DNA from 2 places in the Mycobacterium sp. NGS54 genome. Region 2 is predicted to be linked to the other one. Evidence: predicted binding sites of a transcription regulator. Region 2 holds the regulator's gene; the other holds the start of a gene.
The links. The regulator LexA, encoded in region 2, represses DNA repair genes until DNA is damaged. The targets are predictions, from matches to a motif close to CGAACANNTGTTCG.
Positions count from the first base shown of each region.

Region 1: a site for LexA is predicted at 7,703-7,716, ahead of AC5Y5E_RS03485 (error-prone DNA polymerase). Genes of this name have one in related genera too.

Region 1 is NZ_JCALCS010000001.1:704,528-715,411, forward strand. It holds gene AC5Y5E_RS03450 (sensor histidine kinase) at 1-1,085, opposite strand, end outside; gene AC5Y5E_RS03455 (class I SAM-dependent methyltransferase) at 1,376-1,981, opposite strand; gene AC5Y5E_RS03460 (tRNA (cytidine(34)-2'-O)-methyltransferase) at 2,024-2,488, shown strand; gene AC5Y5E_RS03465 (YciI family protein) at 2,519-2,845, shown strand; gene AC5Y5E_RS03470 (nitroreductase family protein) at 2,847-3,491, opposite strand; gene AC5Y5E_RS03475 (TIGR03667 family PPOX class F420-dependent oxidoreductase) at 3,515-3,925, shown strand; gene AC5Y5E_RS03480 (hypothetical protein) at 3,938-4,279, opposite strand; gene AC5Y5E_RS03485 (error-prone DNA polymerase) at 4,406-7,687, opposite strand; gene AC5Y5E_RS03490 (wax ester/triacylglycerol synthase domain-containing protein) at 7,857-9,182, shown strand; gene otsB (trehalose-phosphatase) at 9,224-10,336, shown strand; gene AC5Y5E_RS03500 (MaoC family dehydratase) at 10,345-10,884, opposite strand, start outside.
Region 2 is NZ_JCALCS010000002.1:690,791-701,674, forward strand. It holds gene AC5Y5E_RS08020 (PhzF family phenazine biosynthesis protein) at 1-692, shown strand, start outside; gene AC5Y5E_RS08025 (peroxynitrite isomerase) at 695-1,180, opposite strand; gene nrdR (transcriptional regulator NrdR) at 1,191-1,670, opposite strand; gene AC5Y5E_RS08035 (LysM peptidoglycan-binding domain-containing protein) at 1,737-2,231, opposite strand; gene lexA (transcriptional repressor LexA) at 2,535-3,221, shown strand; gene AC5Y5E_RS08045 (LGFP repeat-containing protein) at 3,230-5,443, opposite strand; gene AC5Y5E_RS08050 (acyl-CoA dehydrogenase family protein) at 5,824-6,984, opposite strand; gene hflX (GTPase HflX) at 7,085-8,512, opposite strand; gene dapF (diaminopimelate epimerase) at 8,559-9,431, opposite strand; gene miaA (tRNA (adenosine(37)-N6)-dimethylallyltransferase MiaA) at 9,437-10,357, opposite strand; gene AC5Y5E_RS08070 (class III extradiol ring-cleavage dioxygenase family protein) at 10,354-10,884, opposite strand, start outside.

The DNA of each region.
Region 1 (10,884 bases), on a different contig from region 2:
CGGGCCACCTCCTCCTCCAGGTCGGTGTGGGCGACCTGGAGCGCGCCGTCGCGCAGGACGCGCAGCGGGCGCACCAGCGCGCGCGCCACCAGCAAGACGACGAGCAGGGCGATCACGATGACGCCCAGCACCAGCGCGGTGTCGACGATCGCGGAGTTGCGGCGGTCGGTGGCCTCGGCGTGCACGGACTTGGTCACCGACGCCGTGGCGTCGTTGATGACCTGCTCGGCGATCCCGTCGGTGGTCTCGATCGAGCGCAGCAGGTCCGGGTTGTCGACGAGCACGCTGGCCGGATCCGACATGATCGCCATCCGGGTCACCATCTGCTGCTGCAGCGTCTTGGCCTCGGGCGACCCGGCGCCGAGCACCTCACTCATCCCGAACAGCGTCGACGGCTCGGTGCCGGCCAGGGTGATCATCGAGGTCCGCAGCTGCGGCTCGGGCAGGTCGGCGCCCCGGGTCACCAGGATTTGCTGCATCGTCATCTGCCCGCGGGCGCCGACGGCCCGGCTGAGCGCCTGCGCCTCGGCGCGGATGCGCTCGTCGCCGACGCGCACCGACGCGTTGATCACGTCCTCGGCCGTCAGCAGGAGTGGGGCGTACGTGGTGACCCGGTCCCGCAAACCGATGCTGTTGTCGGCCACCTTGTCCAGCAGCCCCGCGCCGCCGTTCAGCAGGGTGCTCACCCCGGACCGCACGTCGGGGGTGACGTCGGTGTCCGCCAGGCGCTGCTGCAGCTCGTGCTTGCGCGCCTCGTAGTTCTTCTTGGCCCCCTCGACGTCGCGCCCCGTGGAGTTCGCCAGCAGCGCGACGTCCAACGCCGACATGTATTTGGTGATCGCCGGCAGCACGTCGGCGCGGGCGGCGGCCAGGTTCAGGCCGCGCGAGTTGGCCATCGCGTCCTTGACGCGCAACGCCCCGAACGCCGTCGCCAAGAGCAGCGGGACCAGCACAATGGCCAGCACCTTGTAGCGCACGGGCCAGTTGCCCAACGACCAGGCCGGCGGGCGTTTGGCCCGCGGCCCGTCGGCTTGCGTGTATTCCGGCGCGACCGCCTCGGCCGCGTGGGCCGGGCGGGTGAACATGGTCACGTGCTTGCGGCCGCGCGACGGGCCGCTGCGCTGATTGTCAGCGCTCGGTGAAACGAGAGGCTCATGAGACTTCCTGCTTAATTCCGCCTACCCCACGCAGTCGGCGCCAGCGATAAACACCTGGCAATCCGACGAGTATGACAGCCCGCGGCCGAGGTCTCCACAATTCCTACTGAGTAGGCAGAGCCCTCCAAGGTGTGCCCGCGCGCGGGGACGCAAGTCTGGCAAACAATTTGGCTTTGTCATGATCCGTCCGGGCGGCAACGGCCACCGGCACACAGGACCTAAGACGGCCGAAGGAGCGCGACGAGGAAATCGGACTCGTCGGTGAACGGTCGCAGATCCCAGGTGGACAGGAGCAGATCTTGCGCGAACCCGGCAGCTGCCGCGTCGTCGAGAAACTGGCCGAACTCGTACCCGCGGCCGGCGCCCAAGCCGATCACCGCTCGACCGCCGTCGGTGACATGCGCACGCAGCCGGCCCAGCACCTGGGCTCGGGTACTCGGTGCAAGGAACGCCATCACGTTGCCGGCCGACATGATGACATCGAACGGCTCGGCGATTCCGCGTGCGGGCAGGTCGAGTTCGGCGAGGTCGCCGACAAGCCAGCGCGGCCCGGGATGGTCGTGCTCGGCTGCCTCGATGAGCACCGGGTCGACGTCGACACCGACCACCCGGTGACCGGCCGCGGCCAAATAACCGCCCAACCGGCCGGGGCCGCAACCCGCATCAAGGATGTGGGCGCCGCGGGGCGCCATCGCGTCCACGAGGCGGGCCTCGCCGAGCAGGTCGTCACCGGCGCGTGCCATGGCACGGAAGCGCTCGACATACCAGTGCGAGTGTCCGGGATCCGCCGCCACCTTCTGCATCCAGATGCTCTGCTCGACCATGCCAGCATTATCCGAGCGAAGACCCCGGGCAGGATGGCGTGTGTGTTCAAGATGCTGTTTGTCACCCCCCGCATCGCCCCCAACACCGGCAACGCCATTCGGACGGCGGCCGCCACCGGCGCCGAACTGCACCTGGTCGAGCCACTGGGATTCGACCTGACCGAGCCGAAGCTGCGCCGCGCCGGGCTGGACTATCACGACCTGGCGTCGGTCACCGTGCACCCGTCGCTGCGCGCCGCGTGGGACGCGCTGGCGCCGGCGCGGGTGGTCGCCTTCACCGCGCACGCGACCACGTCGTTCGCCGACGTCGACTACGAGGCCGGCGACGTGCTGATGTTCGGGCCCGAACCCGACGGGCTGGACGCGACGACCCTGGCCGACCCGCACGTCACCCGGCAGGTGCGCATCCCGATGCTGGCCGGCCGGCGCTCGCTGAACCTGTCGAACGCGGCCGCGATCGCCGTCTACGAGGCCTGGCGGCAGAACGGATACGCCGGGGCGCGATGAATTCCCGGCCGCGCGCGAGTCAGCCTTGATATGGCTACCTTCATCACGATCGGTTACGGGGACGCGGCGGGGTACGACCGCGTCAGCGACGAATGCAAAGCGGCCGCGCACGCGCGCGACGACGAATTGGGTGCGGCCGGGGCGCTGATCGGCATCGCCGGACGCCCCGTTCAGGTGCGCAATCCGGAGGGCTCGGGCGTGCGAACCGACCCCGGGCCGTACCTGCAGTCGGCGCTGCCGATCGCCGGGTTCGCGGTCCTGGAGGCCGAGAACCTCGACGCGGCGATCGAGCGGGTGAGCCAAACCCCGTGCGCGGTCGCGCACGGGGTCGTCGAAGTCTGGCCGCTTTCGGGCTGACCTACCAGGCGTTCCAGTGCGTGAGCTGCTCGGCGGGCAGGCGCTTGGCCGGCCGGAAGTCGGTGCCCTTGGTGTAGGCGATTGGGAACAGCCCACCCTGGCTGAATTTGTCGAACGGGATGCCGAGCACCTCGGCGGCCTGTTTTTCGCCGTCGCGCAGCAGGTGCAGCGTCGTCCAGCAGGAGCCCAGGCCCCGCGACCGCAGCGCCAGGCAGAAGCTCCACACCGCAGGAAACAGCGACGCCCAGAACGACACGCCGCCCAGCGGCGTCTTGTCCTCGCGGCCCTCGATGCACGGGATCATCAGCACCGGCGCCTCGTGCATGTGCTCGGCGAGATAGGTCGCCGAATCGCGGACCTTGCCCATCCGCTCGCCGCGGGTGTCGCCCTCGGCGTACTGGGCTCCCGGCGCGGCAAGGTAGCCGCGGGCGTTGGCCAGGTAGATCTCGCCGATCGCCTTCTTCTTCTCGGCGTCCTCGACGAACACCCACTGCCAGCCCTGCGAGTTGGACCCGGTGGGCGCCTGCAGGGCCAGGTCCAGGCATTCCATCAGCACCTCGCGGCCGACCGGCTTGTCGAAGTCGAGCCGCTTGCGGACCGAGCGGGTGGTGGTGAGGACTTCGTCGACGGACAGGTTGAGGGTCATGTGTGGAGACTACATTCGGCATCATGAGCGTCGAACTGACACAAGAGGTTTCCGACAGGCTGACATCGGATCGGTACGGCTGGCTGACCACCGTCGCGAAATCGGGGCAGCCGGTGCCGCGGCTGATCTGGTTCTACTTCGACGGCGCCAAGCTGACGGTCTATTCCACGCCAGGGGCGGCCAAGGTCGCCCACATCAAGGCGCACCCCGAGGTGAGCCTGAACCTGGACTCCGACGGCAACGGCGGCGGAATCATCGTCATCGGTGGCATTGCGGAGGTCGACGCCACCGACGTCGACTGCCGAGACGACGCGCCGTACTGGGCTAAGTACCGCGAGGCCGCGGCGAGCTTCGGCCTGACCGACTCGCTGGGCGCCTACAGCACCCGGCTGAAGATCACGCCGACGAAGGTGTGGACGACGCCGACGGCCTGAGCCTGGGGTCGGCTAGGGGGGCGGCGGCGGGCCGTCGGGCGGAATCGCCCCGCCGCAGCCACCGGGCGGCGGCGGCCCCGGCAGGGGTTCGTCGCCGCCGACGCAGTCGTAATAAAATTGCGGGCCGACAATCCAGGTTTTCATCCACTGGTGCCAAAACGACCCGTCGGGATACTTCTCGCCGTCGCAGACGGCCAAATTGCCGTACCCCCATCGACCCCCCGGGCAGAAGCCCTTCGTCATGTCCGGCTGGTGCGGGTCGGGCGGATCGGCGCTGGCCACCGCGGGAGAAAGAACCAGCGCCGCAGCGCAACCCAATATCGCCGCGCCGCGCCGAACGAGCGTGAATTTCATTTCGACTCCCTTGACGCATTGAATCAATACAGCCGATTTTTCGAATAGCTTACGACGCGGCGGATTTGCTATGTGCTTTTCCGCGCAAAAGCGGCGACCGCCAAAACCGCGCCGCCAGTGCACGGCTCAGCGGAAGTCGCGCGACTTCGACCCCACCGCCAGGGTGATGCGGCCCAGCCGCTCGGCGACGACGGTGATGGCGCCGCTGGCGTTTTGCACCTGCCCGCGGATCAGCAGCGCGGGCGCGGTGTTGGCCAGCTTGCGGTGTCGCGCCCACACCCCCGGCGTGCAGAGCACGTTGACCATCCCGGTCTCGTCCTCGAGGTTGATAAACGTCACCCCCTGGGCCGTGCCGGGCCGCTGCCGATGGGTCACCGCGCCGGCGATCAGCACGCGGTCGCCATCGGGCACCGATCCCAGCGCGTCGGCGGGCACCACGCCCATCGCGTCGAGGTCCTCCCGCAGGAACTGTGTCGGGTAGCTGTCCGGGGAGATGCCGGTGGCCCACACGTCGGCGGCGGCCAGCTCCAGCTCGCTCATTCCCGGCAGCGCGGGGATGTGCGACGACGAGCCCACGCCGGGCAATCGGTCCGGCCGTTGGGTGGCCGCGGCCCCGGCCGCCCACAGCCCCTCGCGCCGGGACATGGAAAAGCAGCCCAGCGCCCCGGCCGTGGCCAGCGCCTCGGTCTGCGGCACGGACAGCTGCAGCCGGGTGGTCAGATCGAGCAGGGATGCGAAGGGGCCGTTGGCCTTTCGTTCGTCGACCAGCCGCTCGGCGAGGTCGTCGCCGATGTGGCGGACGGCGCCCAGGCCGAGCCGCACCTCCGTCCCCGCGTTTTCGAGGGTGGCGTGCGCCAGGCTGGCGTTGACGTCGGGGCCGTGCACCGTGACGCCGTGCCGGCGCGCGTCGGCCACCAGCGACTGCGGCGCGTAGAAGCCCATCGGCTGCGCGCGCAGCAGCGCCGCGCAGAACGCCGCCGGGTGGTGCAGCTTGAACCACGACGAGTAGAACACCAGCGACGCGAAGGACAGCGCGTGGCTTTCGGGAAAGCCGAAATTGGCGAAGGCCTCCAGCTTTTCGTACGTCCGGTCGATCACGTCGTCGGGGGCGCCGTGCAGTTCGCGCATGCCGTCGTAGAACCGGCCGCGCAGCCGTCGCATCCGCTCGGTCGAGCGCTTGGAGCCCATGGCGCGCCGCAGCTGGTCGGCCTCGGCGGCGGAAAAGCCGGCGCAGTCGACGGCCAGCTGCATCAGCTGTTCCTGAAAGAGTGGCACCCCCAGCGTCTTTCGCAGCGCGGATTCCATGGATGGGTGGTCGTAGACGACCGGGTCGACGCCGTTGCGCCGCCGGATGTAGGGGTGCACCGACCCGCCCTGGATGGGCCCGGGGCGGATCAGCGCGACCTCCACCACCAGGTCGTAGAACACCCGCGGCCGCAGCCTGGGCAACGTGGCCATCTGCGCCCGCGACTCCACCTGGAACACGCCGACGGAGTCGGCGCGGCACAGCATCTCGTACACCGCTTCTTCGGAGAGGTCGAGGCGGGCCAGGTCGACCCGGATGCCCTTGTGCTCGGCGACCAGGTCGATGGCGTAGTGCAGCGCCGAGAGCATGCCCAGCCCGAGCAGGTCGAACTTCACCAAACCGATTGCCGCGCAGTCGTCTTTGTCCCACTGCAGGACGCTGCGGTTCTCCATGCGCGCCCACTCCACCGGGCACACGTCGGCGATCGGGCGGTCGCAGATCACCATGCCGCCGGAGTGGATGCCCATGTGCCGCGGCAGGTTCCGGATCTGGTTGGCCAGGTCGATCACCTGCGGCGGGATGTCCTCGATATCGGGCGAGTCGACGAGCCCGTTCCAGTGGCTGATCTGCTTGCTCCACGCGTCCTGCTGCCCCTGCGAGAAGCCGAGGGCGCGGGCCATGTCGCGGACCGCGATCCGGCCCCGGTAGGTGATGACGTTGGCGACCTGGGCGGCGTAGTCGCGGCCGTACTTGTCGTAGACGTACTGGATGACCTGCTCGCGCTGGTCGGACTCGATGTCCATGTCGATGTCGGGTGGCCCGTCGCGGGCCGGCGACAGGAAGCGCTCGAACAGCAGCTCGTTGGCCACCGGGTCGACCGCGGTGACGCCCAGGGCGTAGCAGACCGCGGAATTGGCCGCCGATCCCCTGCCCTGGCACAGGATGTTGTTGCACCGGCAGAACCGGGCGATGTCGTGCACCACCAGGAAGTAGCCCGGAAAGCTCAGGTGTGCAATGACTTTCAGCTCGTGCTCGATCTGGGCGTAGGCGCGCGGCGCCGATTCGGGAAGCCCGTAGCGTTCGCGCGCGCCCGCCATGGTCAGCTGCCGCAGCCAGCTGTCCTCGGTGTGCCCGTCGGGCACGTCGAACGGCGGCAGCCGGGGCGCGATGAGCGCCAGCCCGAACGCGCATTGCTCGCCGAGTTCGGCGGCGGCCGTCACCACGTCAGGCCGCTGCGCGAACAGCCGGGCCATCTCCTCGCCGGAGCGCAGGTGCTCACCGCCCAGCGGGGCCAGCCACCCGGCGGCCGAATCCAGGGACTCCCGGGCCCGGATGGCGCCCATCGCCATGGCCAGCCGGCCGCGCGACGGGTGGGCGAAGTGCGCCCCGGTGGTGGCGACGACGCCGACGCCGAAACGCGGCGCGATCCCGGCCAGCGCCGCATTGCGTTCGTCGTCGAGCGGGTGGCCGCGCCGGGTCAGCTCGACGCTGACCCGGTGCGCGCCGAACCGGTCCACCAGGTCGGCCAGCGCCCGCTCCGCGGCCTCCGGACCGCCATCGGAAAGCGCCTGGCGCACATGGCCTTTGCGGCATCCGGTCAGGATGTGCCAGTGCCCCCCGGCGGCCTCGGTCAGCGCGTCGATGTCGTAGCGCGGTTTGCCCTTCTCCCCGCCGGCCAGGTGCGCCGCGGCCAGTTGGCGCGACAGCCGTCGGTACCCCTCCGGGCCGCGGGCCAGCACCAGCAGGTGCGGGCCGGGCGGGTCGGGCGTCTCGGTGCGCGCGCCCGGCCCCAGCGAGAGTTCGGCGCCGAAGACGGTGTTCAGGTCGAGTTCGGCGGCCGCCTCGGCGAACCGCACCGCCCCGTACAGGCCGTCGTGGTCGGTCAGCGCCAGGGCGCGCAGGCCCAGCCGGGCGGCCTCCTCCACCATCTCCTCGGGGGTGCTGGCTCCGTCGAGGAAGCTGAACGCCGAATGCGCGTGCAGCTCGGCATAGGCAACGGACGAGCGGGCCGGCCGGGTGTCGTCGGGCGGCCGGTACGTCCCCCGCTTGCGCGACAGCGGGGCGTCCTCCGGGGGGTCCGCCGGCGCACCGGCGTGGCGCGGCTTGCCGTCGAGCACCCGCTCCATTTCCGCCCAGCTCGGCGGCCCGTTAAACCAACCCACGTTCGAGAGTCTACTCGAATGTATGTTCGATTTAACCCGTGCTCGTGACATCGGTTGTTAAACGGATCTTCAACTCCTAAACAAGGTCTTAACGCTGCGGGGCCTACCGGGCATAACCCGCCGCGCAGATACTGGTACGGGTGCAGAAAATCGAGGGCGGGGACTGAGCATGGCGCAGGTGAAGACACTGGACACGGCGTTCCCCGATCAGCATGCCAGCCTGGCGATCGGGGCGGTCGCCATCGTCGACGGGGCCGCCCCTGACGACGAATTGCTAAAAGAGGTCCTGGCGCAACGGCTTCCGTCGATACCGCGATGCACGCAGTTGCTGCGAACCCAGACCTTCGAGTGGATCGACTGCCCGGGACTCGATTTCGCCCATCACGTGCGCCGCGTGGTGGTTCGGCGCCCGGGCGATGACGCAGAACTGTCCCGGGCCATCGCCCAGGCCCTGGAGCGTCCCCTCGACCTGGACCGCCCGCTGTGGGAGTGCTGGGTCATCGAGGGCCTGAGGGGAAATCGGTGGGCGATCTTGATGAAGGTCCACCACTGGCTGGCCGACGGCCACTCAGCCGCCCACCTGCTCACCCGGCTTTGCGACGACGCCGACGGGGACACGTTCGCCACCCACGCCGGTGCGAAAGGGGTTTCGCCGGCGCAGAACCCCAAGCGCGGCTGGGCCGACGCCCTGGGGCGGGCCTCGGGGCTGGCGGACACGATCGTCGGGGCGGTGTGGCCGGCGGCCGGGCCCTCGGTCGGCCCCGTGACCACGATGCGTAAGTACGGCACCGTGCGGGTGCCGCGCGCCGACGTCGACCGCGTGTGCCGCAAATTCGGGGTGACCGTCAACGACGTTGCGCTGGCGGCCATCACCGAGGGCTTCCGCACCGTCCTGCTGGGCCGCGGCGAGCAACCGCGGGCCGACTCGCTGCGCACCCTGATGCCGATGCCGATGCGCTCGGCCATGCTGCCGTACCTGCCCGTCGAGCATGAGGACCCCGTCCAGCTGCTGCGGGCGGTGCAGCACCAGTGCAAGACCAAGAAAACCGACGAGCCCGGCCTCGGCGACCTGGTGGAGTCGGCGATCAACTTACTGCCGACGATGTTGCGCAGCAACGTGATACAGCTGCTGGCGCGGCTTCCGCAACGCGCGATCGTGACGCTGGCGACCAACGCGCCCGGACCTCGCCACCAGCTGCGGCTGATGGGCCGGACCCTCGAGCGCTTCCTGCCGATTCCCCCGACCGCCGTGCGGCTGAGCACCGGGGTCGGCGTGCTCAGCTACGGCGACGAAGTGGTGTTCGGCATCACCGGCGAATACGACGCCGCCGCCGACGTCAGGCAGCTGGCCGCCGGCATCGAACTGGGTGTGGCGCGGCTGGTGGCGCTGAGCCAGGACTCCGTGTTGCTGTTCAGCAAGGACCGTCGGCGCAGGCGCACGGCCCGCGCGTTTCCCAGCCCGTCGCAGCGGGCGCACCCGTCCTCGCTCCGCTGACCCGGGCCCCGCGACCCCCGTCAGCGTGAGAGGGTGGGTCGGTGCCCACATTGGAGCCGGCCACCATCGACCCCCGCCGCCACGACGCCGTGCTGTTCGACGCCGCGCTGGGCGCCACGGAGTCACTGGTGGGGCCACTGCGGGAGGTCGGCGTCGGCACCGGCGTCTTCCCGCCGGGCAATCAGCCCCTGAGTGACGCGGTGCGGCCGGGCCGGAGCGTCGTCGTCGCCACCGACCCGGCGGTCGTCCGGGCCGCGCGCGAGCGCGGATTCGCGTTGGTCATCGGTGTCGGCCCCGCGGGTGATGGCGACGCGGTCGTCGCCCACCTCGGCCAGATCACCGTGCGGACCGGGGACCGCCGGATGTCCGAGCTGCCGGACGCTCGGGAGGCCCTCGGCACCCTGGCCGACCGCAGCCCGGCCGTGTTCTACGACTTCGACGGCACGCTGTCCGAGATCGTCAACGACCCGGACGCGGCCAGGCCCGTCGCCGGCGCGGTCGGGGCGCTGCAAAAGCTGGCCGCGCAGTGCCCGGTCGCGGTGCTGTCCGGGCGCGACCTCGCCGACGTGACCAAGCGCCTCGGCGTGCCCGGCATCTGGTACGCGGGCAGCCACGGTTTCGAGCTGACCGCGCCCGACGGGACGCACCACCAAAACGAGGACGCGGCGGCGGCCGTGCCGGTGCTCGAGGAGGCGGCCGCCGAACTACGCGACAAACTCGGATCGATTCCCGGTGTTGTGGTGGAGCACAAGCGGTTTGGCGTCGCCGTGCACTACCGCAACGCCGCCCGCGACCGCGTCGGCGAGGTGGCCGCAGCGGTGCGCGAAGCGGGTCGGCGCGACGCGCTTCGGGTGACAACCGGCCGCGAAGTGATCGAGCTGCGCCCCGACATGGACTGGGACAAGGGCAAGACGCTTCGCTGGGTGCTGGAGCACTTGCGCCAGGCCGAGTCCGGGCCCCTGGTGCCGGTCTACCTGGGCGACGACATCACCGACGAGGACGCGTTCGACGCCGTCAGCGACGACGGAATCCCAATCCTGGTGCGCCACGACGAGGACGGTGACCGCGCCACCGCCGCACGATTCGCACTGGACACTCCCGCGCAGGCCGCCGAGTTCACCGACGAACTGGCGCGGCGGCTGGGCGGAACGTAGCCCGTCAGCTAGCCCTGCGCGTACTCCGCGGCGCCGTCGTCGAGCACCACGCGCGCGTCGGAGCCGTCCGAGGCGCCTTGGGCGCCGGAAGCTTCCGTGCGGAACACGGCCTTGCCCGGCTCCGTGCGCCAGATCAGCGTGGTCAGCGTCTCGCCGGGAAACACCGGCGAGCTGAACCGCGCGTCGATCGAAGTGACGTTGGCGGCCACGCCCTTGCCCAGCTCGGCGACCAGCGCCCGGCCCGCCACCCCGTAACTGCAGAGCCCGTGCAGGATCGGCTTGGGGAAACCGGCCAGCTCCCGAGCGAACCACGGGTCGCTGTGCAGCGGGTTGCGGTCACCGGAGAGCCGATAGATCAGGGCCTGATCCTCGCGGGTGGGCAGCGGAATCCGGGCGTCCGGCTCGCGGTCCGGGATCTCCGGCGCTACCGGCCGCTGACCCGGCACTCCCCCGAACCCACCAGCGCCCCGGACGACGAACGTCGTCGACGTTTCGGCGATCAGCTTTCCCGAGTCCGGGTCGGTGCCGCGACCGCGCAACATCACGAC
Region 2 (10,884 bases):
GCATCGACGTGACGGTGTTGCGCGTCTTCACCGACTCGGACGGGAATTTCGGTAACCGGCTCGGTGTGGTCTTGGAACGCTCGGGCGCTCGGGTGGCACCGGCGGACCGGCAGCGGCTGGCGACCCAATTGGGCTACGCCGAAACGGTATTCATCGATCTCCCGGCCGCCGGCTCGGCCACCGCGCACATGCGGATCTTCACGCCGCGCGCCGAGCTGCCGTTCGCCGGGCACCCGACCGTCGGCGCGGCGTGGTGGCTACACGACAACGGTTGGCCGATCAAGACGCTGCAGGTGCCGGCGGGGCTCGTGCAGGTGAGCTACCGGGACGACGTGATCGGCGTCAGCGCCCGCTCGGAATGGGCGCCGGAAGTGGCGATCCACGAATTCGATTCGGCCGACGACGTTCTCGCCGCCGACCCCGCGGATTTTCCGGACGACGCCGCGCACTACCTGTGGGCGTGGGTCGATCAAGCCGCCGGGGCTTTGCGCACGCGCGGGTTCTTCGCGAACCTCGGCGTGCCGGAGGACGAGGCGACCGGCTCGGCGGCGATGCGGCTCACCGACTACCTCAGCCGCGACCTGCGCATCACCCAGGGCAAGGGCTCGGTCATCGAAACCGCGTGGAACGCGGAGGGCTGGGTCGGGGTGGCCGGGCGCGTCGTCAACGACGGCGTCCGACAGGTCGATTGAGTTCAGGGCTGGCGGTGCAGCACGGCCACCAGGTGGTCCTGCAGGGGTTGTCCCACGCCACCCATGCGCAGCGTGTAGGACAGCTCGTCGCCGTCGATGCGCAGCGAACGGCCAAGGGCGGTCACTTCTTTGGCGCTCGGGGCCAGCCCGATCGCGGTGCTGGACAGCTCCACGTCGATGCGGCCGCCGGTCAGCGTGTACGTGCCGGTCTCGATCTCGGTGATGCCGTTCGGGTGGGCGACGATCAGCTCGACGGCGCCCGGGCGGGGCACGCGGAAATATCCCGTTTCGCCGTGCAAGGGCCTGCCGTCGGCCACCGCCTTGGTCTTTTGCGAGTAGGTCAGGAACGGCTTGCCGACGTGGGCGAACACGACTTCCTCGACATACTCGAACGGCTGGATGGTCGGGTAGAAGCCTGAGCCGCGGCCGGCCCAGGTCCCCAGCAGCGGTGCCAGCGCCTCCAGATCGGGATGCAAGTCAGGCGGCATGACCGCTAGCCTAGCGAGTGGCCGGCTCCGGATCCGTCGGCGCGTTGCGGTGCGCGCGCAGCGCCTCGATCTCGCGCTCGAAGTCCTCGGCGGACGAAAACGACCGGTACACCGAGGCGAACCGCAGGTAAGCCACCTCGTCGAGGTCGCGCAGCGGGCCGAGGATGGCCAGGCCGACCTCGTGGCTGGGCACCTCCGGCGACCCGGCGGCGCGCACCGTGTCTTCGACTTGCTGGGCAAGCAGATTCAGCGCGTCGTCGTCGACCTGGCGGCCCTGGCAGGCCCGCCGAACGCCGCTGACCACCTTCTCCCTACTGAAGGGCTCAGTGACGCCGCTGCGTTTGACCACGGCCAACACCGCCGTCTCGACGGTGGTGAAGCGCCGCCCGCACTCGGGGCACGACCGGCGGCGCCGGATCGCCTGGCCCTCATCGGTTTCCCGCGAGTCGATCACCCGGGAATCCGGATGGCGGCAGAACGGACAGTGCATGACCGCTCCTTCGCCGTGCTCACCTGCGGGCCCGCAGAACACTCCGAGCGTACCCGCTTCGCGGGCTCAGCCGACCGGTGCGATCAGCGTCTGGCCCGCGGCCAGCGCGGGCGAGTTCAGGTCGTTGAGCTCGCGGATGCGATCGGCGACCTGGCGGGCCGGCGCGTCGGGCGCCACCCGGTGAGCGACGTCCTGCAGCGACTCGCCGGGCTCAACCCGCACGACGGCCAACCGATCGGGCACCGCGGCGGCCGATCCCGGCGAGTCGCCGTTGACCGCCTGCCCGAAGTTGGCGACCAGGCCCAGCCACAGCGTGATGACCCCGGCGACCAGCGCCAGCCCCAGCGTCGTCGCCAACGTGACGGGACGCCGGCGGTGCGGGGCGACCGACATCGCGACGCCGGTGCCGTGGTAGCGCAGCGGCGCGCCCGCCGGCCTCGCCGGGCCGGGGCGGCGGGAACGGGTCAGGCCGTCCCGGCCGGGACGAAGCGCCGGCACCGGTCCGTTGACCGGGCGCCGAACGCTGCTGGTACGCGGCGAGACGGTGTAGGTGATTGTCATCTTGCGTTCCTCCGGTCAGGTTGTTCTCGCTCGTGTGTTCGACTATATCGCTCGTGTGTTCGATATCCGAACATTTGAGCGAAGCGTGTCGAGCAAGCAAAACGCTAGACCGCACCACCGACAAATTCGGATGCGCGACCTCTGACATGCAGCACAGGTACCCATTCCTCGCGAAAGTTACACGCATGTGATTCAGCAGCTATAGGGTCTTGACGCCCCTGCCCTAAGGGTCTTTCGACCCCCGGCGACACGCCAGTCGAACACATGTTTGATTCTTGGCCGCCCTCCCGCTACATTCGGTGCATGAGCGACAGCAACGACACTCCCTCGATCGGCTCATCCGTTGATTCATCGCTGACCGAACGGCAGCGCACCATCCTGAACGTCATCCGCGAGTCGGTCACCAGCCGCGGCTACCCGCCGAGCATCAGGGAAATCGGCGACGCCGTCGGCCTGACGTCGACGTCGTCGGTGGCCCACCAGCTGCGCACCCTGGAGCGCAAGGGCTACCTGCGCCGCGACCCGAACCGGCCGCGGGCCGTGGACGTGCGCGGCAGCGAGGAGACCACCGAGGCGGCGCCCGTCACCGACGTCGCCGGTTCGGACGCGTTGCCCGAACCCAGTTACGTCCCGGTGCTTGGGCGCATCGCGGCCGGTGGGCCGATCCTCGCCGAGGAGGCCGTCGAGGACGTCTTCCCGCTGCCCCGTGAGCTGGTCGGCGAGGGCACGCTGTTCCTGCTCAAGGTGGTGGGCGACTCGATGGTCGAGGCCGCGATCTGCGACGGCGACTGGGTGGTGGTGCGCCAGCAGCACGTCGCCGACAACGGTGACATCGTCGCCGCCATGATCGACGGCGAGGCCACCGTGAAGACGTTCAAGCGCGCGGGCGGTCAGGTGTGGCTGATGCCGCACAACCCGGCGTTCGATCCGATACCGGGCAACGACGCGACCGTGCTCGGCAAGGTCGTCACGGTGATCCGCAAGGTCTAGCGACCTGCTCAGTCGGCCTTGATGAAGCCGTTGGTCTGCGCGACTTCCTCACTGGCCAACCAGATTTCGGCCAGCGTGTCGTGGTAGAGCGCGCTGCCCGGGGTGTAATACAGCCCGGAACGGGCGCTGGCCTTGATCGGGTAACCGTCCGGCGCCTGGTAAGGATCGTCCAGCGGCAGGTGGATCGTCGGGCGGCCGCCGACGACGGGCGCGGCTGGCGCCCCTACGGCCGCGTCGGGGGCCGATTCCGGCGGCTCCTCCTCGTCCGTCTCCGCGTGGTGGCGCCCGGCTCGGGCGCCCGCGCCGGCGGCTAGCGCCTCCGCGGCCGCCGCGGCGTCGGCGGCGTCGACATCCTCGGGTTCGGCCTCCAGGTAGTCGGTGTCCGGTTCCCCGGCGACCGGCACGTCGCCGATGTACGCGGCCTCCGGAGGGGTGCGCGGAACCGCGACGTCCGGATAGCCGGGGTCGGCGTACTCGTCCTCCTCGTAGCCGGTCACGTATTCGGTGCCCGGGTAGTCGGCATCCTCACCGGCGACTTCGGGGTAACCGGCCTCCGCCTCGGGGACGTCGTCGTAGCCGGCCTCCGCCAGCCCGGCTCCCGAGACGAGCGGGATGGAATCGGTGTCCACCGCGTCGGGGTCCTCGTCCTCCTCGAAGGCCCCGGCGTCAGCCAGGCGCGTCCAGCTGACTCGCGGCGCCGGCCCGGCGTCGTCCGGCGGCTCATGCTCGGGTGACTCCGCGCCGAGCGGGGCGTAGTCGGGGGAAAGCTCGGCGTCGTCGTGGCCCCAGTGCCCGTCGGCGGGGGCCTCGTAGCCGGCGGCGACCAAGTCGCGCTCGGACTCGTAGGTTGCGGTGTCGCCGGCGCGGCGCCGACGCCGACGCCGGCGCCAGGCGAAGGCCAGCAGCACCGCCAGCAGGATCAGCACCAGCACCGGGATCGCGGCGAGCAGCCACCACCACTGCCAGGTGAACTTCTTGGCGTGCGAGGGCATCGCCACGGTGCTCGGCTGGTTCTGCCCGGACACCTGCAGGCCGGACAGCAAGGGGGCCAGGTTCGACGGGTCGGTGGCGAAGGAGTTCTTCGCCCGGTTCCAGGAGATCTTGCCGCCGGTGAACTGCTGCGAAATCACGTCGCCGTCCACCGCCTGGTCGCCGACCGGGGCGCCCAGCTTGCCGCTGGGCCCGCGCAGCTTGTCCCACGCGGCCTTCATCGCGCCGCGCACGACGAACGCGCCGTGATCGGAGGTCCAGAAGATCACCGGCCGATCGGCGGCGGCGAACGTGGCGATCCGGCTGGACGGCCCGATGCCGCCGTCGGCCTCGTTGGCGGTGGGGAAACCGAGGTCGCTGCCGGCCGGGCCGCCCAGCGACTCGTACTTGGCGAGGATGTCGGTCTCGAGTGCGTTCGCGCCGGTGGCCGGGTTGAAGAACACCTTGCCGCCGGCGAAGTTCTGGGCGACCCCGTCACCGCCGATCGGATACGACCCGCCCTGCTTGGCGCCCAGCGGGCCACCGGCCCCGCCGGCCGCGCGCCAGGCCATGTTGATGGCCGCGTTGGGATCGATGGCCACCTGCAGGCCCTTGAGCTGGTCGGCCAGCGCCGCCGGGTTGGTGGTGAACTCCTTGGACTTCCGGTTCCAGGAGATCTCGCCGCCGCTGAACTTCTGGGAGGTGACCTCACCGGCGTAGCTTTCGTCGCCGACCGGCGCCCCGAGCACGCCGCCGGAGCTGCCGAGCTTGTCCCAGGCGGCGTTCAGCGCGCCGCGCACCACGAACGCGCCGTGGTCGGACGTCCAGAAGATCACCGGCTTGTCGCTGGCGGAGAAGGTGGCCACGCGGCTGTCCGGTCCGGCCAGGCCGGGCACCTCGTTGATAGTGGGGAATCCCAGATCGCTGCCGGCGGGGCCGCCGAGCGACTCGTATTTGTCCAGGATGGGCCCGTAAACGAACTTGGCGCCGGTGTCGGTGGTGTAGAACATCTTGCCGCCGTCGAAGTCCAGCGCGAATCCGTCGCCGGCGGGGTACACGTCGCCCTTGCGGGGGCCGAGCGGTGAGGTGTCGCCGCCGGCCTTCTCCCAGGCGGCCATCATGGCGGCCTCCGCGTCGCCGATAGGAGACGCCGAAGCGGCGGGGGCCAGCAGTGCGGCCGCCGTCACCATGGTCGCCACGCCGACCAGCGCGCGCCCGATCAGCTTGCGCATTCGACCTCTCTGCCCGTTCACCAAGCCTCCCAGGCCCGTATACCTGGCCCTGCCGCACCTGCGGACCCGTGACGCACCGCGTTTTCGCCGGGCTCGCATAACTTTGCCCTTGCCGGGGAGAAATGCGAAGTCAAATTACAAAAATTGCGAAAACGGAGACCGCGCCGATGTCGAAATGATGCGAGACCATGCCCGTACCGCGACCGACCACGGCTTCCGGCGCCGGGATCGCCCGCGTGGCGATGTGTGACTACGCACTCGGTATACGAGAAACACATGTGCCGACGGTACGTGAGGCCATTAGCTGGTGGTCAATCTACCCGGCCAATAGACCAATTGAGCCATTCGTCGGGGCCAACCCGGTGCCCGCGCCTGTAGTCCTTGCGCGGCAACCGGATTGCTCAGACGCCGAGGCTGCGGCCGATGATCTCCTTCATGATCTCGGTCGTGCCGCCGTAGATCGTCTGCACCCGCGCGTCGAGATAGGCTCGGGCGACGGGATATTCGCGCATGTAGCCGTAGCCGCCGTGCAGCTGCAGGCAGCGGTCTATCAGGTGCACCTGCTTCTCGGTGGAATACCACTTGGCCATCGCGGCCTGCTCGGCCGTCAGCTTCCCGTCCAGGTGCAGGCGGACGAATTCGTCGACCATGATGCGCACCACGGTGGCCTCGGTGGCCAGCTCGGCGAGCAGGAACCGGCTGTTCTGGAAACTGCCGATGGGCTTGCCAAAGGCCTTGCGCTCCTTGGTGTATTGCAGCGTCTGCTCCAGCACGCCTTCCATCGCCGCCGCGGCCATGACCGCGATGTTGATCCGTTCCTGCGGCAGGTTCTGCATGAGGTAGATGAACCCCATGCCCTCCTCGCCGAGCAGGTTCTCGGCCGGCACCTTGACGTCGCTGAACGACAGCTCGGCGGTGTCCTGCGCGTCCAGGCCGATCTTGTCCAGGTGGCGGCCCCGTTCGAAGCCCTCCATGCCGCGCTCGACGGCCAGCAGGCTGAAACCTTGCGCGCCCTTCTCGGGATCGGTCTGGGCGACCACGATCACCAGGTCGGAGTTGATCCCGTTGGTAATGAACGTCTTTGACCCGTTCAGCACGTAGTGATCGCCCTGCTTGACCGCGCGGGTCTTGATGCCCTGCAGGTCGCTGCCCGTTCCCGGCTCGGTCATCGCGATCGCCGTGATCATCTCCCCGGTGCAGAACTTGGGCAGCCAGCGCTGCTTCTGCTCTTCGTTGGCCAGCTTCAGCAGGTACGGCGCGATGATGTCGTTGTGTAGCCCGAAGCCGATCCCGCTGTAGCGCCCGAGGGTGGTCTCCTCGGTGATGATCGTGTTGTAGCGGAAGTCGGGGTTGCCGCCGCCGCCGTATTCCTCGGGCACGGCCATCCCCAGGAAGCCCTGCTTGCCGGCCTCGAGCCACACGCCGCGGTCGACGATCTTCGCCTTCTCCCATTCGTCGTGGTAGGGCGCCACGTGGCGATCGAGGAACGCGCGATAGGACTCTCGGAACAAATCGTGCTCGGGCTCGAAAAGAGTGCGCTCGTACTTGATGGCACCGCTCATGGATGACCTCCGCTGACCTCCGATGGGACTCTGCCGCCCAAGATATACCAACCAGCCGGTTGGTCGGCGCCGGGTGCGGTCTCGGCGCGCAGGTGGCGGGCTAGTCGGCGGAGAACTCGCGCAGGCTGGCGGCCAGCGCGACGGGAACGCGGGCGCGGATGCGGGTGCCGTCGGCGTTGTGCTCCTCCTGCTGGACGCGCCCGCCGGCGTGCAGCCGGGCGACCAGGTCGCCGCGGTCGTACGGGATCACGACGTCGACGGCGGTGTCGGTGGGGGCCGCCAGTTCGGTCATCCGCCGCCGCAGGTCATCGATGCCCTCGCCGGTGTGCGCGGACACGAACACCGCCCCGGGCAGCGCGTGCCGGAGCTTGGCCAGCGTCAGGTCGCTCGCGGCGTCCACCTTGTTGACCACCAGCAGCTCGGGCGGCGTGTCGCCATGATGGTCGGCGACGACTTCCGAGATCACCTGGCGGACCGCGTTGATCTGGGCGATCGGGTTGACGTCGGACCCGTCCACCACATGCACCAGCAGGTCGGCGTCGACGACCTCCTCCAGGGTGGAGCGGAACGCCTCGACCAGCTGGGTGGGCAGGTGCCGAACGAAGCCGACGGTGTCCGTGAGCACCGCGGGCCGGCCGTCCGCCAGTTCGGCGCGCCGGGTGGTGGGTTCGAGGGTGGCGAACAGCGCGTCCTGCACCAGCACCCCGGCCCCGGTCAGCGCGTTGAGCAGGCTGGATTTGCCGGCGTTGGTGTATCCGACGATGGCGATCGACGGGACGTCGCTCGCCAGCCGGCGGCTGCGCTGGGTGTCGCGGGCCTGCTTCATGTCCTTGATCTCGCGGCGCAGCTTGCTCATCCGTTCGCGGATGCGGCGGCGGTCGGTCTCGATCTTGGTCTCACCGGGACCGCGCAGCCCCACGCCGCCGCCGCTGCCGCCGGCGCGGCCGCCGGCCTGCCGTGACATCGACTCACCCCAGCCGCGCAGCCGGGGCAGCATGTACTCCATCTGGGCCAGCGACACCTGGGCTTTGCCCTCCCGGCTGGTGGCGTGCTGGGCGAAGATGTCCAGGATCAGCGCGGTGCGATCGATGACCTTGACCTTGACGGCCTTTTCCAGCGCCGTCAGCTGCGCCGGAGACAGCTCGCCGTCGCAGATGACGGTGTCGGCGCCGGTCGCCAGGACCACCTCGCGCAGCTCGGCGGCCTTGCCGGACCCGATGTAGGTCGACGGGTCGGGCCGGTCGCGGCGCTGAATCAGGCCCTCGAGCACCTGCGAGCCGGCGGTCTCGGCCAGCGCCGCCAGCTCGGCCATGCTGGCCTGGTTGTCGGCGGCGCTGCCCTCGGTCCACACGCCGACCAACACGACGCGCTCGAGGCGCAACTGGCGGTACTCGACCTCGGAGACGTCGGCGAGTTCGGTGGACAGCCCGGCGACCCGGCGCAGCGCCGATCGGTCTTCGAGGGCGAGTTCGCCCGCACTGGGCTCGAGATCCGGCTGATCGTGAAAGGGAGTTTCTGGATTCGTCATAGGCAATTAGCAATAGTGCCCGCTAAATCGGTGCGGCGCACCTGGTTTAACGCGCCTGGGCGCGCCACCATTCCTCGCTGATCTCGCCGCGGGCCACCAGCACCGACGGGCCGCGCAAGTAGCTGGTGGCGTCGGTGACGGTGACGACGACGTCGCCGCCGGGCACCCGCACGGTGAGCGTCCCGGTGTCGTCGCCGCAGTCGGCCAGCGCGGCGACGGCGGCCGCGACCGTGCCGGTGCCGCACGAGCGGGTCTCGCCCACCCCGCGCTCGTGGACGCGCATCTGGACGAGTCCCCCGACGGGCGCGGTGAGGACCTCGACGTTGACCCCGTCGGGGAACTGGGCGCGGTCGAACTGCACCGGCGCGCCGACGTCGAGCGCGGCCAGCGCGTCGGCGTCGAGCTGCGGGTCGACGCAGGCCAGGTGCGGGTTGCCGACGTCGACCGCCAGGCCCGAGAACCGCCGGCCGCCGATGACGGCCTCGCCGGCACCGAGCCGGTTGGCCTTGCCCATGTCGACGGTCACATCGGCGTTCGTGTCGCCCGCGTGATGCAGGGTGACCGGGCGCGCGCCGGCCAGCGACCCGACGACGAACTCGTCGCGGGATTCCAGGCCGGCGGCCCGCAGGTAGTGCGCGAACACCCGTACCCCGTTGCCGCACATCTGCGCGGTCGATCCGTCGGCGTTGCGGTAGTCCATGTACCAGTCGCCGGCGGCGACGCCGTCGGGCAGGCGCTCGAGCACGTCGGCCGCCAGCGCGGCGCCCGCGGTGGTGATGCGCAGCACCCCGTCGGCGCCCAGCCCGCGGCGCCGGTCGCAGAGCGCGGCCACCCGGGCGGCGGACAGCGTCAGCCCGGCATCGAGGTCGGGCAGCAGCAGGAAGTCGTTCTGCGTGCCGTGGCCCTTGGCGAAGTACACGAAGATCAGGGTACTTGCCGCCAGGCGCGCAACGCGGCGTCGATGAGGGCTTGGCGGTCCGCGGCGTCCAGCCAATGCACCCGGTGGTCCCGGCGGAACCAGGACCGCTGCCGTCGCACGTAGCGCCGGGTGCCCACGAACGTCTGCTCGCGCGCGTCGCGCAGCTGTTCTTCTGAGCCGCCGGCGTCGAGCGCCGCCAGCACCTGCGCATAGCCCAGGGCGCGCGAGGCGGTGACCCCGTCGCGCAGGCCGTCGCCCAGCAGGCCGCGGACCTCGTCGACCAGGCCCCGCTCGAACATCGCGTCGGTGCGGCGGGCCAATCTCTCGTCCAGAAGCGTTGTTTCGCAATCTAATCCGATGATTGCGGTGTCCCAGCGCGGGGAGCCGATGCGCGGCGCCGAGGCGGCAAACGGCTGCCCGGTGAGCTCGACGACCTCCAGGGCGCGCACGGTGCGCCGGCCGTCGGTCGGCAGGATCGCCGCGGCCGCCGCCGGGTCGCGGCGGGCCAGCTCCGCGTGCAGCTCCCCCACCCCCACCTCGGCGAGCCGGCGTTCCCACCGGGCCCGCACCTCGGGATCGGTCGCAGGGAACGACCAGTCGTCGAGCAGGGATTGCAGGTAGAGCATCGAGCCGCCGACGATCACCGGGACCGCGCCCCGGGCGGCGATCGCCTCGATGTCCGCGGCGGCGTCGCGCTGATAGCGCGCGACGGTGGCCGTCTCGGTGACGTGCAGGACGTCGAGCTGATGGTGGGGAATTCCGCGGCGCTCCTCGGCGGGCAGCTTGGCGGTGCCGATGTCCATGCCGCGGTACAGCTGCATGGCGTCGGCGTTCACGATCTCGCCGCCGACCCGCTCGGCGACGTCCAAGCCCAGCTGCGACTTGCCGGTCCCGGTGGGCCCGAGGATCGCGAGCGGCCGGCTCATGGCTGCCAGAAACCGGCGAAATAGCCCACGCCGTAGGGCGCACCCCGGTAGAGCTCTTTGGCCGACCGCGGCCCCGCATCGGTGAGGCCGGCCAACACTCCGAACGCGACCCGCCCGAGGATTTGCGGCGGCAGCCCGGCCAGCGCGGCGGCGTCGCCGTTGGCCAGCGCGTCGTCCAGGGCCAGTTGCGCGGCGGCGTCCTCCGGGTGATGGCCGCCGGGGGCGGCCGGTGTCAGCGTGTTCGCGCCGTCGGCCACCACCAGGACGCCGACGGGATCGGGGTCCCGGTCGATCTCCGCGCGCAGCTGCGCGCCTCGGGCCAGCGCGGTGTCGGCGTCGTGGTCGTGGCGGTAGACGCGAACCTGCGCGGCGGCGTCGGGCCGGGCCTGGCCACGCACCCAGCCGGCCAGCAGCGCGCACGCGGGCAAGTCGGCGGGCCGGTGCGCCTGCGGGGACAGCCGCACCGGCACGTCCACACCGAAGCCGGCGAAGGTGCCGCTGGATTCGGGGCCGGCGACCTCGTCGGC